2 regions of the Ruegeria sp. YTSC230 genome follow, and region 1 is predicted to be linked to the other one. Evidence: riboswitches for the same ligand, from Rfam matches in the RefSeq annotation. Region 1 holds a riboswitch; the other holds the start of a gene.
What was found. Region 1 has a riboswitch for thiamine pyrophosphate ahead of thiD (bifunctional hydroxymethylpyrimidine kinase/phosphomethylpyrimidine kinase). Riboswitches for the same ligand answer to the same signal wherever they lie in the genome.
Positions count from the first base shown of each region.

Region 2: linked by a shared signal. The riboswitch ahead of thiB (thiamine ABC transporter substrate binding subunit) and the one ahead of thiD (bifunctional hydroxymethylpyrimidine kinase/phosphomethylpyrimidine kinase) in region 1 are both predicted to bind thiamine pyrophosphate.

Region 1 is NZ_JBXWMC010000003.1:327,440-333,657, forward strand. It holds gene AC2FD9_RS08705 (FAD-dependent oxidoreductase) at 1-812, opposite strand, end outside; gene thiD (bifunctional hydroxymethylpyrimidine kinase/phosphomethylpyrimidine kinase) at 809-1,612, opposite strand; TPP riboswitch at 1,658-1,763, opposite strand; gene dnaJ (molecular chaperone DnaJ) at 1,893-3,047, opposite strand; gene dnaK (molecular chaperone DnaK) at 3,122-5,032, opposite strand; gene AC2FD9_RS08725 (alpha-ketoglutarate-dependent dioxygenase AlkB family protein) at 5,245-5,847, shown strand; gene AC2FD9_RS08730 (ABC transporter permease) at 5,844-6,218, opposite strand, start outside.
Region 2 is NZ_JBXWMC010000005.1:357,982-364,199, forward strand. It holds gene AC2FD9_RS12620 (enoyl-CoA hydratase) at 206-970, shown strand; gene AC2FD9_RS12625 (CBS domain-containing protein) at 1,291-1,779, shown strand; gene AC2FD9_RS12630 (ArsB/NhaD family transporter) at 1,804-3,168, shown strand; TPP riboswitch at 3,306-3,411, shown strand; gene thiB (thiamine ABC transporter substrate binding subunit) at 3,445-4,425, shown strand; gene AC2FD9_RS12640 (thiamine/thiamine pyrophosphate ABC transporter permease ThiP) at 4,401-5,948, shown strand; gene AC2FD9_RS12645 (thiamine ABC transporter ATP-binding protein) at 5,935-6,218, shown strand, end outside.

The sequences.
Region 1 (6,218 bases):
GGGCGCAGATCGACACCGATTTCCAACACTTCAGCCTCTCCAAAGGCGGGGTTCAGGGCGTAGGCTGCGCTCAGCAACTCAAGCATCGAGCGTGCGGTAATTCGGCTGCTGTCCTCGGATTCGATCATTGTTGCGCCCAGCATGTAGACGCCGTCGCCGCGTGGAACGATATACAGCGGCACGCGTGGATGAAGCAGTCGTATAGGCCGGGTCAGTGTCACGTCTGGGCACCGGATCACCAGCATCTCACCCTTCACGCCGCGCAAGTCCTGCAGATACTCGCGCGCGTGCAGACCTCGGCAATCAATGGCGTTGTCCAATCCCGTCGGAGCGCGCGCATGATGTAATTCAACACCGTGATCCTGAAGCTGGTGTGACAGATCCAGTAAGGCCTGACGCGGGTTCAAATAGGCCTCGGCATCAAAGTAGAGACCCTTTCCGAAACCGTGAAGATAAGGCTCTAATTCGGCGATTTCGCCAGTATCAACTTCGGAAAACCCCTCAGTTCTGCGGGCGAAACGACGCAGATCCGGCAGGTCCCGTGGGTTAGCAACAACCAGTGTGCCGCGCCTGTGGACCTGAGTTCGCTTGGCCCACCAGTCGATTGCCAATTGCCCCAGACGCAGGACAGGTTCCTCCGCGTTTTCATACTCGCACCACGGTGCCAACATTCCGCCCGCCCACCAGGAGCAGCCATGCGGCCCTGGTCCACCGCCGGGATCAAACACCTGAACCTTGGCCCCGCGCGCGACAAGTTCGGACGCGACGGCCAACCCGGCCACACCTGCCCCTATGATCGACCAGACGGTCACGCGGGCCAAACCTGATGGAAGTGATGAACAGGTCCGTGACCTTGCCCGACGTTTAAAGCATCGGCCTGAGCGATGGCGCCCTGCAGATAGTCATGTGCTTGCGCCACGGCTTGGGTTAGCGAAAGGCTCTTGGCCAACCCGGCCGCTATGGATGAGGACAGGGTGCAGCCGGTTCCGTGGGTGTTGCGGGTCTGTCGGCGCGGCGCTTGAAACTGAGCAATCACGCCCGAACGTGAGATCAATATGTCATGGCAGATGTCACCCTTGCCGTGACCGCCCTTCATCAGAACCGCACCAGCGCCAAGTGCACACAGATCTTGCCCTTGTGCGATCATCTGTTCGAGGCTGTCCGCAGACTCAGAGCCCAGCAGGCAGGCTGCTTCGGGCAGGTTTGGCGTTAACACGGTCGCGCGTGGCAACAATACGTCGCGCAGGGTTTGCACCGCCTCTTCTGCCAACAACGCATCGCCGGATTTCGCAATCATGACCGGATCCAAAACTACCGGCCCATCAAATTCGGCGATACTGTCTGCGACACATTGGATGATCTGAGGGGTCGCCAGCATTCCAATCTTGATCGCGCCAACATCCAAGTCGGTCAGAACAGCCTCGATCTGGGCTGCAATGACGTCCAGAGGGATGCCATGCACCGCCGTAACTGCGCGAGTATTCTGCGCCGTCACTGCGGTAATCACGCTGGCCCCGTAAACGCCAAGCGCGGACATCGCCTTGAGGTCAGCCTGAATTCCAGCCCCTCCGCCGCTGTCAGATCCTGCGATTGTTAAGGCAATGGGTGCCATGTCGTTGCTCCAGTTCAAAATGGGCAACGGGCATGGAAAACGTCTAAGCACTATAAGACCGTTCCCTACGCCGGTATTGCCCGGATCAGGTTCGATGGGTTAGCGCGTTCACGCCTCTCAGCCCCCAAACAGGGCACCCCAACGGTTGGGGCGACACTCTCAGGGGATGGTGGGGGAATCAAGGGCCAATTTTGGTGCAGATTACGATCAAACTGGACTTATGAAATGCAAAAGCCGGCCTCAACGGACCGGCTTCTGTTTGATGTTCAGGTGTGCAGGTTCAGCCCTTCATACCGTCCCAAAATGACTTGACTGACGAGAAAAAGCTTTTTGATTCCGGATGGTTATCTTCGCCCAGATCGTCGAACTCACGCAGAAGCTCTTTTTGACGGCTGGTCAGATTGACCGGGGTTTCGACGGCCAGTTCGATGAACATATCGCCAACGCCACCGCCGCGAAGGGCGGGCATGCCTTTGCTGCGCAAGCGCATCTGACGTCCTGACTGACTGCCAGCCGGAATTTGCACGCGACCACGGCCACCGTCGATGGTGGGCACTTCGATCGAACCGCCCAGCGCTGCCTTAGCCATGCTGACCGGAACGCGGCAATACAGGTTTACGCTGTCGCGCTCGAACAGCTTGTGGTCCGAAACTTCGACAAAAATATACAGGTCGCCCGGAGGACCACCGCGCATCCCGGCCTCACCTTCGCCCGCAAGACGGATGCGTGTGCCGGTTTCGACACCAGCTGGAATGTTGACCGACAGCGCGCGTTCTTTTTCGACGCGCCCGGCGCCGCCGCATGATTTACAGGGGTTCTTGATAATTTGACCCAGACCCGAACAAGTCGGACACGACCGTTCAACTGTGAAAAAGCCCTGTTGCGCCCGCACTTTTCCCATGCCCGAACAGGTCGGGCAGGTTGTGGGCTCAACCCCGCCTTCCGCACCCGAGCCGTCACAGGCCGAGCAGGCCACGGCAGCAGGCACGTTGATCGTCTTTTGCAGGCCAGAGAATGCTTCTTCCAAGCTTACACGCAGGTTGTAACGCAGGTCTGACCCGCGCGCGGCCCGTCGACCACCCCCGGTAGCACCGCGCTGACCACCCATAAAATCGCCGAACAGGTCATCGAACACGTCCGAGAAGGCACTGGAGAAATCGCCCTGTCCGCCAAATCCGCCGCCGGGACGGCCACCGCCGCCCATACCGTTTTCAAACGCGGCATGACCAAAACGGTCATACGCGGCCTTTTTTTCGGCATCGCGCAAGACGTCGTAAGCTTCGTTCGCTTCTTTGAACTGAGCCTCGGAATCCGGGTTGTCCTTGTTGCGGTCGGGATGCAATTCCTTGGCTTTCGTGCGAAAGCCCTTCTTGATCTCGTCCGCTGATGCGCCCTTGGACACGCCGAGCACATCATAGTAGTCGCGTTTTGACATCAGTATTTCCTTCTGCCGCAACGTAATCGGGCCGGCCCGGTGACCGGACCGGCCCGAATTGGCCCGGTTTCCCGTTACTTACGCTTTTCGTCGTCAAGATCTTCGAATTCGGCATCGACGATATCGTCTTCACCAGCCGGAGCGGCATCCGCCGCCGCTGGCTCATCCTCGGTCTCTTCAGACTGCGCCTTGTAGATGGCTTCGCCCAGCTTCATGGCGGCTTCGGTCACGTTCTGAATGCCTGACTTGATCTTGTCGGCATTCTCGGTTTCCAGCTCGTCCTTCAGCGCGACAATCGCCAGCTCGATGGCTTCGATGGTGGTCGGGTCGACCTTGTCGGCATGCTCTTCCATCGACTTCTCGGTCGAGTGGATGAGGCTTTCCGCCTGGTTCTTCGCCTCGATCAGCTCGCGGCGTTCCTTGTCCGCCTCGGCGTTCTCTTCGGCGTCCTTGACCATCTTGTCGATATCTTCGTCCGACAGACCACCCGATGCCTGGATGGTGATCTTCTGCTCTTTGCCGGTACCTTTGTCCTTGGCCGAAACCGAGACAATGCCGTTGGCGTCGATGTCAAAAGTCACCTCGATCTGAGGCATGCCGCGCGGTGCGGGCGGGATATCTTCAAGGTTGAACTGACCCAGGATCTTGTTATCCGCAGCCATTTCGCGCTCACCCTGGAAACAGCGGATGGTCACAGCGTTCTGGTTGTCCTCGGCGGTCGAGAAGACCTGAGACTTTTTCGTCGGGATCGTGGTGTTACGGTCGATAAGACGAGTGAACACGCCACCCAACGTCTCGATACCCAGCGAAAGCGGGGTTACGTCCAGCAGAACCACGTCTTTGACGTCGCCTTGCAGAACGCCGGCCTGAATGGCGGCACCCATGGCAACAACTTCGTCCGGGTTCACGCCTTTGTGGGGCTCTTTGCCAAAGAATTTGGTGACCTCTTCGATCACCTTCGGCATGCGGGTCATACCACCGACCAGAACAACCTCATCAATGTCGCCTGCCGACAGACCGGCATCTTTCAATGCGGCCTGACAGGGTTTCATCGACTTCTTGATCAGATCGCCGACCAGCGATTCCAGCTTGGCACGGGTCAGTTTCATGACCATGTGCAGCGGCTGACCGTTGGCGCCCATCGAGATGAACGGCTGGTTGATCTCGGTCTGCGAGGTCGAGGACAGTTCGATCTTGGCTTTTTCCGCGGCTTCTTTCAGACGCTGCAGGGCCATCTTGTCGCTGGACAGATCGACACCGTGTTCCTTTTTGAACTCATCCGCCAGGTAGTTGACGATGCGCATGTCAAAGTCTTCACCACCCAGGAAGGTGTCGCCGTTGGTCGATTTGACCTCGAACAGTCCGTCGTCGATTTCCAGAATGGTCACGTCGAACGTACCACCACCAAGGTCATAGACCGCGATGGTTTGGGTTTCTTCTTTGTCCAGACCATAGGCCAGCGCAGCCGCTGTCGGTTCGTTGATGATCCGCAGCACTTCCAGACCGGCGATTTTGCCTGCGTCTTTGGTGGCCTGACGCTGTGCGTCGTTGAAATATGCCGGAACGGTAATGACCGCCTGTGTGACTTCTTCACCCAGATAGCTCTCGGCGGTTTCCTTCATCTTGCCTAGAGTGAAGGCCGAAATCTGGCTTGGAGAGTATTTTTCACCGCGGGCTTCCACCCACGCGTCACCGTTGCCGCCATCCACGATGGCGTACGGCACCATTTTCTTGTCCTTCTGGACTTCTGCATCATCCACACGACGACCGATCAGACGCTTGACGCCAAAGATCGTGTTGTCGGGGTTGGTGACCGCCTGACGTTTTGCAGGCTGACCGACCAGACGCTCATCTTCGGTGAAGGCGACGATCGAAGGCGTGGTCCGCGCCCCTTCTGCGTTTTCAATGACCTTTGGCTGAGAGCCGTCCATGATGGCTACACACGAGTTGGTGGTGCCGAGGTCAATACCGATTACTTTTCCCATATGTTCAATCCCTTTCTCTTCAAGGCGATGTCTCGAGGTCCGGACCCGTTATGGCATCCGGTCCCGATCTGGTTTGCGCAACAGCACTACACCATCGCGCGTCCCGGCGTATATAAGGGCGAGATCAGAGGCCTGCAAGCGGTGTAAAAGGCAGGTTTTCGGGAATCTGCGGCCTTTTTGACAAGGTTTTGGCAAGGATTGGGGAATCTTCAATGGCGCGGCTGCTCTTGCGCGGATTTGACATCAGAAAAGCCTATCTGGACGTTGCGGCACAAACGCAACTGATTGAGGCGTTGCGCCCGATTCTGAAATCGGCGCCGCTGTTCCGGCCGGTTACGCCCTCGGGCAAGGAAATGTCGGTGCGCATGACCTCAGCCGGAGCGTTTGGTTGGGTCACTGACAAAGGGGGCTACCGATATCAGGCGCAGCACCCTAAAGGAATGGTGTGGCCCGACATTCCTGATACGATACTGGGCATCTGGCGCAAGCTTGCCAGCACCCAACGCGATCCGGATTGCTGTCTGATCAACTATTACGGCGAAGGTGCGCGCATGGGGCTGCATCAAGACAAGGACGAGGCCGATTTTTCCTGGCCTGTCCTGTCGATATCCCTGGGCGACGATGCCCTTTTCCGCATCGGAAACGAAACCCGGGGCGGCAAGACCGAGTCGATCTGGCTGAACTCCGGCGACGTCGTGGTTATGGGCGGCCCCGCCCGCCTGACCTATCACGGGGTAGACCGCATCCGTTTCGGTTCATCCAAGCTGTTGCCCAAAGGTGGGCGGATCAACCTGACCCTACGGGTGGCGAGTTAGCGGCGCGCCCCCCAACTGGCCGACACATGCTGGCGGGTGTAAAAAATCCCCAGCAATCCAATTGTCAGCAAGGCCAGCCCAACCCAAAGCGCGTATTCCCAACTGGAGTTTCGCGGATAGTAGTTACGAAAGACAAAGCCACGGCATTGGTCAATTATGTGAAACAACGGGTTCCAGGCAAAGAAACTCAGCAAGAAGCCACCCAGCGCATTCCCTACAACCATTTTGCCCGAAAAAATCATGTTCATGCGTCGGTACAAGTTTCTGAGAATATCAGAAGTCCCGGGGAACCACGGTTTGAGCGCCATGAAAACAACACCCACCGCACATCCCGTAAACCAGGCCAGGATCAGCATATAGAACGCGCCGCC
Region 2 (6,218 bases), on a different contig from region 1:
GTAAAAAAAGTCGTAGCTGCGCTGCAAAGTTAAGGCACCACTGAATTCAGCAGTGGGGATCAATCTGGCACACTCGCCCGGCGACGTGAGGTAACCGCCCTGATTTGTTGACGCAGGCTATTTGCCCGCATACGAACTTGCCCACATGCAGGAAACCCACAGCCGACGCGGCACAAATTCCGCCGGACATCCAAGGAATAACGCCATGAGCGAACATATCATCGTCAGCACTCAGGATCGCGTCACCACAGTCACGATTTCTCGCACAGACAAGAAAAACGCGATCACTTTTGCCATGTATACCGCGATAGCTGAAGCCATCGAAGAATACGGTCAAACCGATCAAGCCCGGGCGCTGGTCATCACTGGTGAAGGCGATATGTTCACGGCCGGGAATGACCTGCAGGACTTTATGACAGGCGGTCTTCCGGCGGGTGACGCTGAAAATCCGATTATTCGGTTCCTGAATGCGATCCGGGATTGTCCGAAACCCCTGATCGCCGCAGTCAACGGTTCTGCAATTGGTGTTGGCCTGACCATGCTGCTGCACTGCGATCTGGTCTATTCCGCGAACAGCGCTACGTTCAGCGCTCCATTTGTCCAACTGGGTCTGGTGCCCGAGGCCGGTTCTTCGATGTTGCTGCCTGCGTCTCTCGGTATGGCTGTCGCCAATGACGTCTTGCTGGCCGGGCGGGTTCTGACGGCATCCGAGGCCCTGAACCACGGGTTGGTCGCGCGCGTCTTTGCCGACGGTGAGTTGATGAACGAAGTCCAGGAGATCGCAAAAGCCATTGCAGCCTCATCCCCGGTAGCGCTCAAACAGTCAAAGACCCTGATCCGCAATCAGCGTGACGAAGTGGCCGGACACATGGCCGCGGAAATCAAGATTTTTGCCGCGCAGCTACAATCCCCGGATTTCGCCGAAAGCGTTGCGGCCAAACTGCAAAAACGCGCACCGAATTACGGCTGACCCGCGCCTTTGAGGGACTACGGCTTTCCTCGCCTCGAATGCAGCCCCAGTTATTTCGGAAACGAAAGCTGAGGCACAAAACGCCACTGACGCAAACCCAAGCTGAAACCAACCTTCCGTAATTGGCCTACGTCGCCAATAACGAAAGGATATTAACTTAATTTCATTACCGGGCTGGTCAATTCCGCCCGGCAATGGAATCAGTGCGCATCAACAAATTTTGATTCGCCCTGACACGCTTTAACAAGCCGAAATAGGGCGTGCCCTGTGGCTGTTGGATGGCGTTTCACCCGATAGCCGCGTGAAGTCAGAGGAAAAGCATGGGCCTAACCTGCTATGACGTGATGGTGCCGCCTGAGGTACAAAAGACCATTCTGCCGGATGAAAGCATCGCCACGGCTTTCAACATCATCAGGGGCAGCCGGGCACGGTTTCTGCCTGTCGTGGCTGAAGACGGGACTTATGTTGGCGTCTTTACCGCCCCGACGCTGCTGAAACTGATTCTGCCGAAGGCGGCTACAATCGGTCTAAATGATGATGCGTCGCGCGTCGCGATCGACTCGCTCAGCTTCATGAATCTGACGCGGGATGATTTCGAACAACAGATGGAGCGGTTGAAGACCGAAAAGGTTCGCGACAACATGTCGAGGCCCTCGAACATCCCTGTCGCTGCACCTGATACGCCGGTGATGGAAGGCATCTTCCTGATCTACAAATTCAAACGGCACGTGATCCTTGTTGAGCCCGAAACCAACCGTTTCGTTGGCACCGTAAGCGCCAACTCGCTTTTGGATCGCGCACTCAGCTAACCCTATACAAACCGGACTAAAACCTTGGCTACGCATTCGACGTCACACGGAGAGGCCGCTCTCTCTGTTCCACAACTATTGGGCATTGATCCGCTTTGGATCGCGACCGGAATTCTGATTTTGGTGTATGCGGTCCTGATCACCGAAAAGGTTAACCGCGCCATTCTGACGATGCTGGGCGCGTCCCTGATGGTCCTGTTTGGCATCATCAATCAGGAACAGGCCGTGGCGGGTGTGGACGCCAACACTCTGGCACTGCTCATCGGCATGATGGTCATCGTGGGGATCACCAGCAAATGCGGATTGTTCCAATACGTAGCGATCAAGGCCGCAAAAACGGTGAAAGCCAATCCAACCGGCATCCTGATCATGCTGACGCTGATTACGGCGGTGTTCTCGGCCCTGCTGGACAACGTGACGACCGTTTTGCTGATCGCCCCGATTACGCTGCTGATCACTGAAGCCCTGGAAACGCGTGTGTTCCCGTTCTTTGTTGCCGAGATCCTAGCCTCGAACGTGGGGGGAACAGCGACGCTGATCGGTGACCCGCCCAACATCATCATTGGCTCGGCCGCAGGGTTGAGCTTCAACGATTTCGTGGTGAACCTGGCGCCTATCTCGGCCATATGTCTGGTTGTCCTGACCGGCATTATTTACCTTATGAACCGCAAGGAACTGGCCCGCATTCCGAAATCGGCCAGCGATCGGATTATGGGGTTCAACGAATCCGAAGCGGTTACTGATGTTGTCTTGATGATCAAGTCTCTGGCCGTATTGGCTCTGGTTTTGCTGGGGTTCACGCTGGGGCACAGCTACGGCATTCAGCCCGGTACGTCAGCGTTGGCCGGTGCTGGCCTGTTGATGCTGCTGGCCTATGGCCACCAAAGCGGTGAAGAACAATCCGAGTCGGTTCACCACATTTTTGGTGAAGTTGAATGGGTCACAATCTTTTTCTTCGGTGGGCTGTTCGTCATTGTTGCCGGTGTTGAACATGTTGGCCTCTTGGCATTCTTTGGTGAGAAAGTGCTGGAGCTGACCCAAGGCGACATGATGTGGACCGCGTTCTTCATCTTTTGGGCCTCCGGCATTTTGTCCGCAATCCTCGACAACATTCCTTTCGTGGCAACGATGATCCCTCTGATCGAGTCCACCGCAGACACGTTCGGCGGCAAGGACGCGATTGAACCCCTTTGGTGGTCGCTGGCGCTTGGGGCCTGTCTGGGCGGCAACGGTACACTGTTGGGGGCAAGCGCCAACCTTACGGTGGCTGCTTTTGCGGAAAAGGCCAAGCAGCCCATCGGCTTCATCGCCTTCGCCAAAATTGCATTCCCGATCATGATCCTGACCCTGATGATCGCGAACGTCTATATTTGGCTGCGTTACTTCTGACCTATGGCCCTTTGAACCAAACGTATTACAGGTTCAAAGGGCGTCCGACTCCGGACAGGTTTACTTGCCCGCATGTGACACGCACCGCGCTGAGGCACCGAATTTGGTTGTCTTTCTAGCCAATCCCCCCTAGTGACGGCCTCACCTCGGGGAGCACGGCCTGCCGCGCTGAGATGCTTATCAAGCGAACCCGTAGAACCTGAACCGGCTAGAACCGGCGGAGGGAAGGGTTTCGGTTTCATCCATCCTTGCCCTCTCGCCGCAATGGAGGATGACATGAAACATCTGCTAATTGCTGCGGGACTTCTGAGTGCAACTACGGCCATCGCCGCCGACAAGCCTCAGCTAACCGTTTACACCTATGACAGCTTTGTATCCGATTGGGGCCCCGGCCCGCAGGTCAAAGAAGCCTTTGAGGCAACCTGCGACTGCGAGCTGAACCTCGTGGGCGTCGAAGATGGTGCCGCACTTTTGTCGCGTGTCCGGCTTGAGGGTGAAAACTCTGACGCCGACGTCGTGCTTGGTCTGGATACCAACCTGATTGCAGCGGCCCGGGAAACCGGCCTGTTTGCGCCCAATTCCGTTTCTGCCGACTTCGCGCTGCCGATCGAATGGACCGATGACACGTTCACACCGTATGACTGGGGCTACTTCGCCTTCGTTCACAAAGCGGATGCGACCGCGCCTGCGAACTTCCGGGAGCTGGCGGACAGCGACACCAAAATCATCATCCAGGACCCTCGCTCGTCCACGCCCGGTCTGGGTCTGCTGATGTGGGTTAAAGCGGCGTATGGTGATGATGCACCCGAAATCTGGACTGGTCTTTCCGACAATATCGTGACGGTCACAAAAGGCTGGTCCGAAGCGTACGGCCTGTTCCTTGAGGGCGAGTCGGACATGGTTCTCAGCTATACGACATCTCCGGCCTATCACCTGATTGCCGAGGACGATGGCAGCAAGGCTGCGTCCGCTTTTGACGAGGGCAACTATCTGCAAGTTGAGGTTGCGGCAAAGCTGGCCGCGACGGATCAGGCCGAATTGGCGGATCAGTTTTTGCAGTTCATGGTCTCGGATGCGTTCCAGCAAATTATACCGACAACCAACTGGATGTACCCGGCCGTAACCCCGGCAGAAGGTTTGCCTGCAGGGTTCGACACCCTGACAGTGCCGGCAAAGTCGCTGCTGTTCTCCCCCGATGAAGCCGCCGCCGTGCGGGATCAGGCCCTGGCAGAATGGCAGAACGCGCTCAGCCAGTAAGCCCATGGCCCGGTATCGGTGCGGCAGCTCTGGTCGCCGCGCTAATCCTGGGCACTCTTACGGCGGTTGCACTGCGTGCTGAAACCAGCGGCGGGTTCAGTCCCGCTGACTGGGCTGCGCTGCGCTTCACGCTGACCCAGGCCACGCTGTCCGCATTGTTCAGCGTGGTGTTGGCCGTGCCGGTTGCGCGGGCTTTGGCACGTCGGAGGTTCCCCGGCCGACGGGCTTTAATTGCGCTTTTGGGTGCGCCCTTCATCCTGCCGGTCATCGTTGCCATTCTGGGTCTGCTGCAAGTCTTTGGCCGGTCGGGATGGATCTCGGACTTCCTTGGCATTTTCGGCCTGCCGCCCATACGCATCTACGGCTTGCATGGGGTTGTACTGGCGCATGTTTTCTTCAACCTACCCCTGGCCACACGCCTTGTGTTGCAAGCCTGGCAGGAAATTCCGGCAGAACGGTTTCGCCTGGCCGCACAACTGGGCTGCAATGGTATGGCCATGTTTCGACTGATCGAGATGCCCATGCTCAAACGGACCCTGCCCGGGGTTCTGGCGGTAATCTTCGCCATCTGCCTGACCAGCTTCGCCGTCGCCCTGACCTTGGGCGGAGGGCCACGGGCTACAACAATCGAACTGGCAATCTATCAGGCTTTTACCTACGATTTCGACTTGGGTCGCGCCGCCCTGTTATCCGCCCTGCAACTTGCCCTGACAGCTGCGACCGCTTTGGTGGCGCTGAAGTTTTCGCGCGGGGACGGTTTTGGAACAGGTCTCGATCGCGCCTTGCGCCGCTGGGATGGGGGTGCGCCGACGATAGATGTATTCTGGATCGTCGCAGCGGCCGTCTTTTTGCTACTGCCTTTAGCATCGGTCGTAATTTCGGGAGTTGCCGGGTTGTTTGACTTGCCCGCAATCGTTTTTCGGGCTGCGCTGATCTCGGTCCTTGTTGCTGCGGCAAGTACTGCAGTCCTACTATTGCTAGCTTTGCCTATGGCCACCGCCGTCGCGAGCGGCCGGTACGGGCTTGTGGAACTCAGTGGCATTTTGGGTTTGGCGGCATCACCATTGGTCATCGGTACGGGCCTGTTCATCTTAATCCGGCCTTTGGCAAACCCGACGACATTGGCTCTGCCTGTCACTGCTTTGGTAAATGCTGCGATGGCCCTGCCCTTTGCTTTACGCATTCTGGTCCCCGCCGCGCGCGACATAACCGCCAGGCACGGACGTCTCGCGCTTTCATTGGATATGACAAAATGGACGTTTTTCACGCGCATCTTGCTACCGCGCATGCGTCCGCAGATTGGGTTCGCCACTGGTCTTGGGGCGGCTCTGTCAATGGGTGATCTGGGTGTGATCGCTCTGTTCGCCGATCCGCAGATCGCGACCCTGCCCTTGCAAATCTACCGCTTGATGGGTGCCTATCAGATGCAGGCTGCTGCCGGCGGGGCATTACTGCTGTTGCTGCTGTCCATGGGCGCATTCTGGCTATTGGACCGAGGAGGGCGCTGGCATGCTGAAGCTTGACGACTGCGTGATTGAAAACGGGAATTTCACCCTAAACGCCGATATCCAGATCGAGGTTGGCAACAGCATTGCCATTGTCGGCCCGTCCGGGGCGGGCAAGTCCACATTGTTGGAGACTATCGCTGGATTTCGGGATCTGAAAAAGGGTCAGATCTTTTGGGGTGGTCAGCAGATTTCCAACTTGCATCCCGGCAAGCGCCCTATGGCGATGCTGTTTCAAGACGGAAACCTGTTTCCGCATCTGACGGCTGAACAAAACATCGCCCTGGG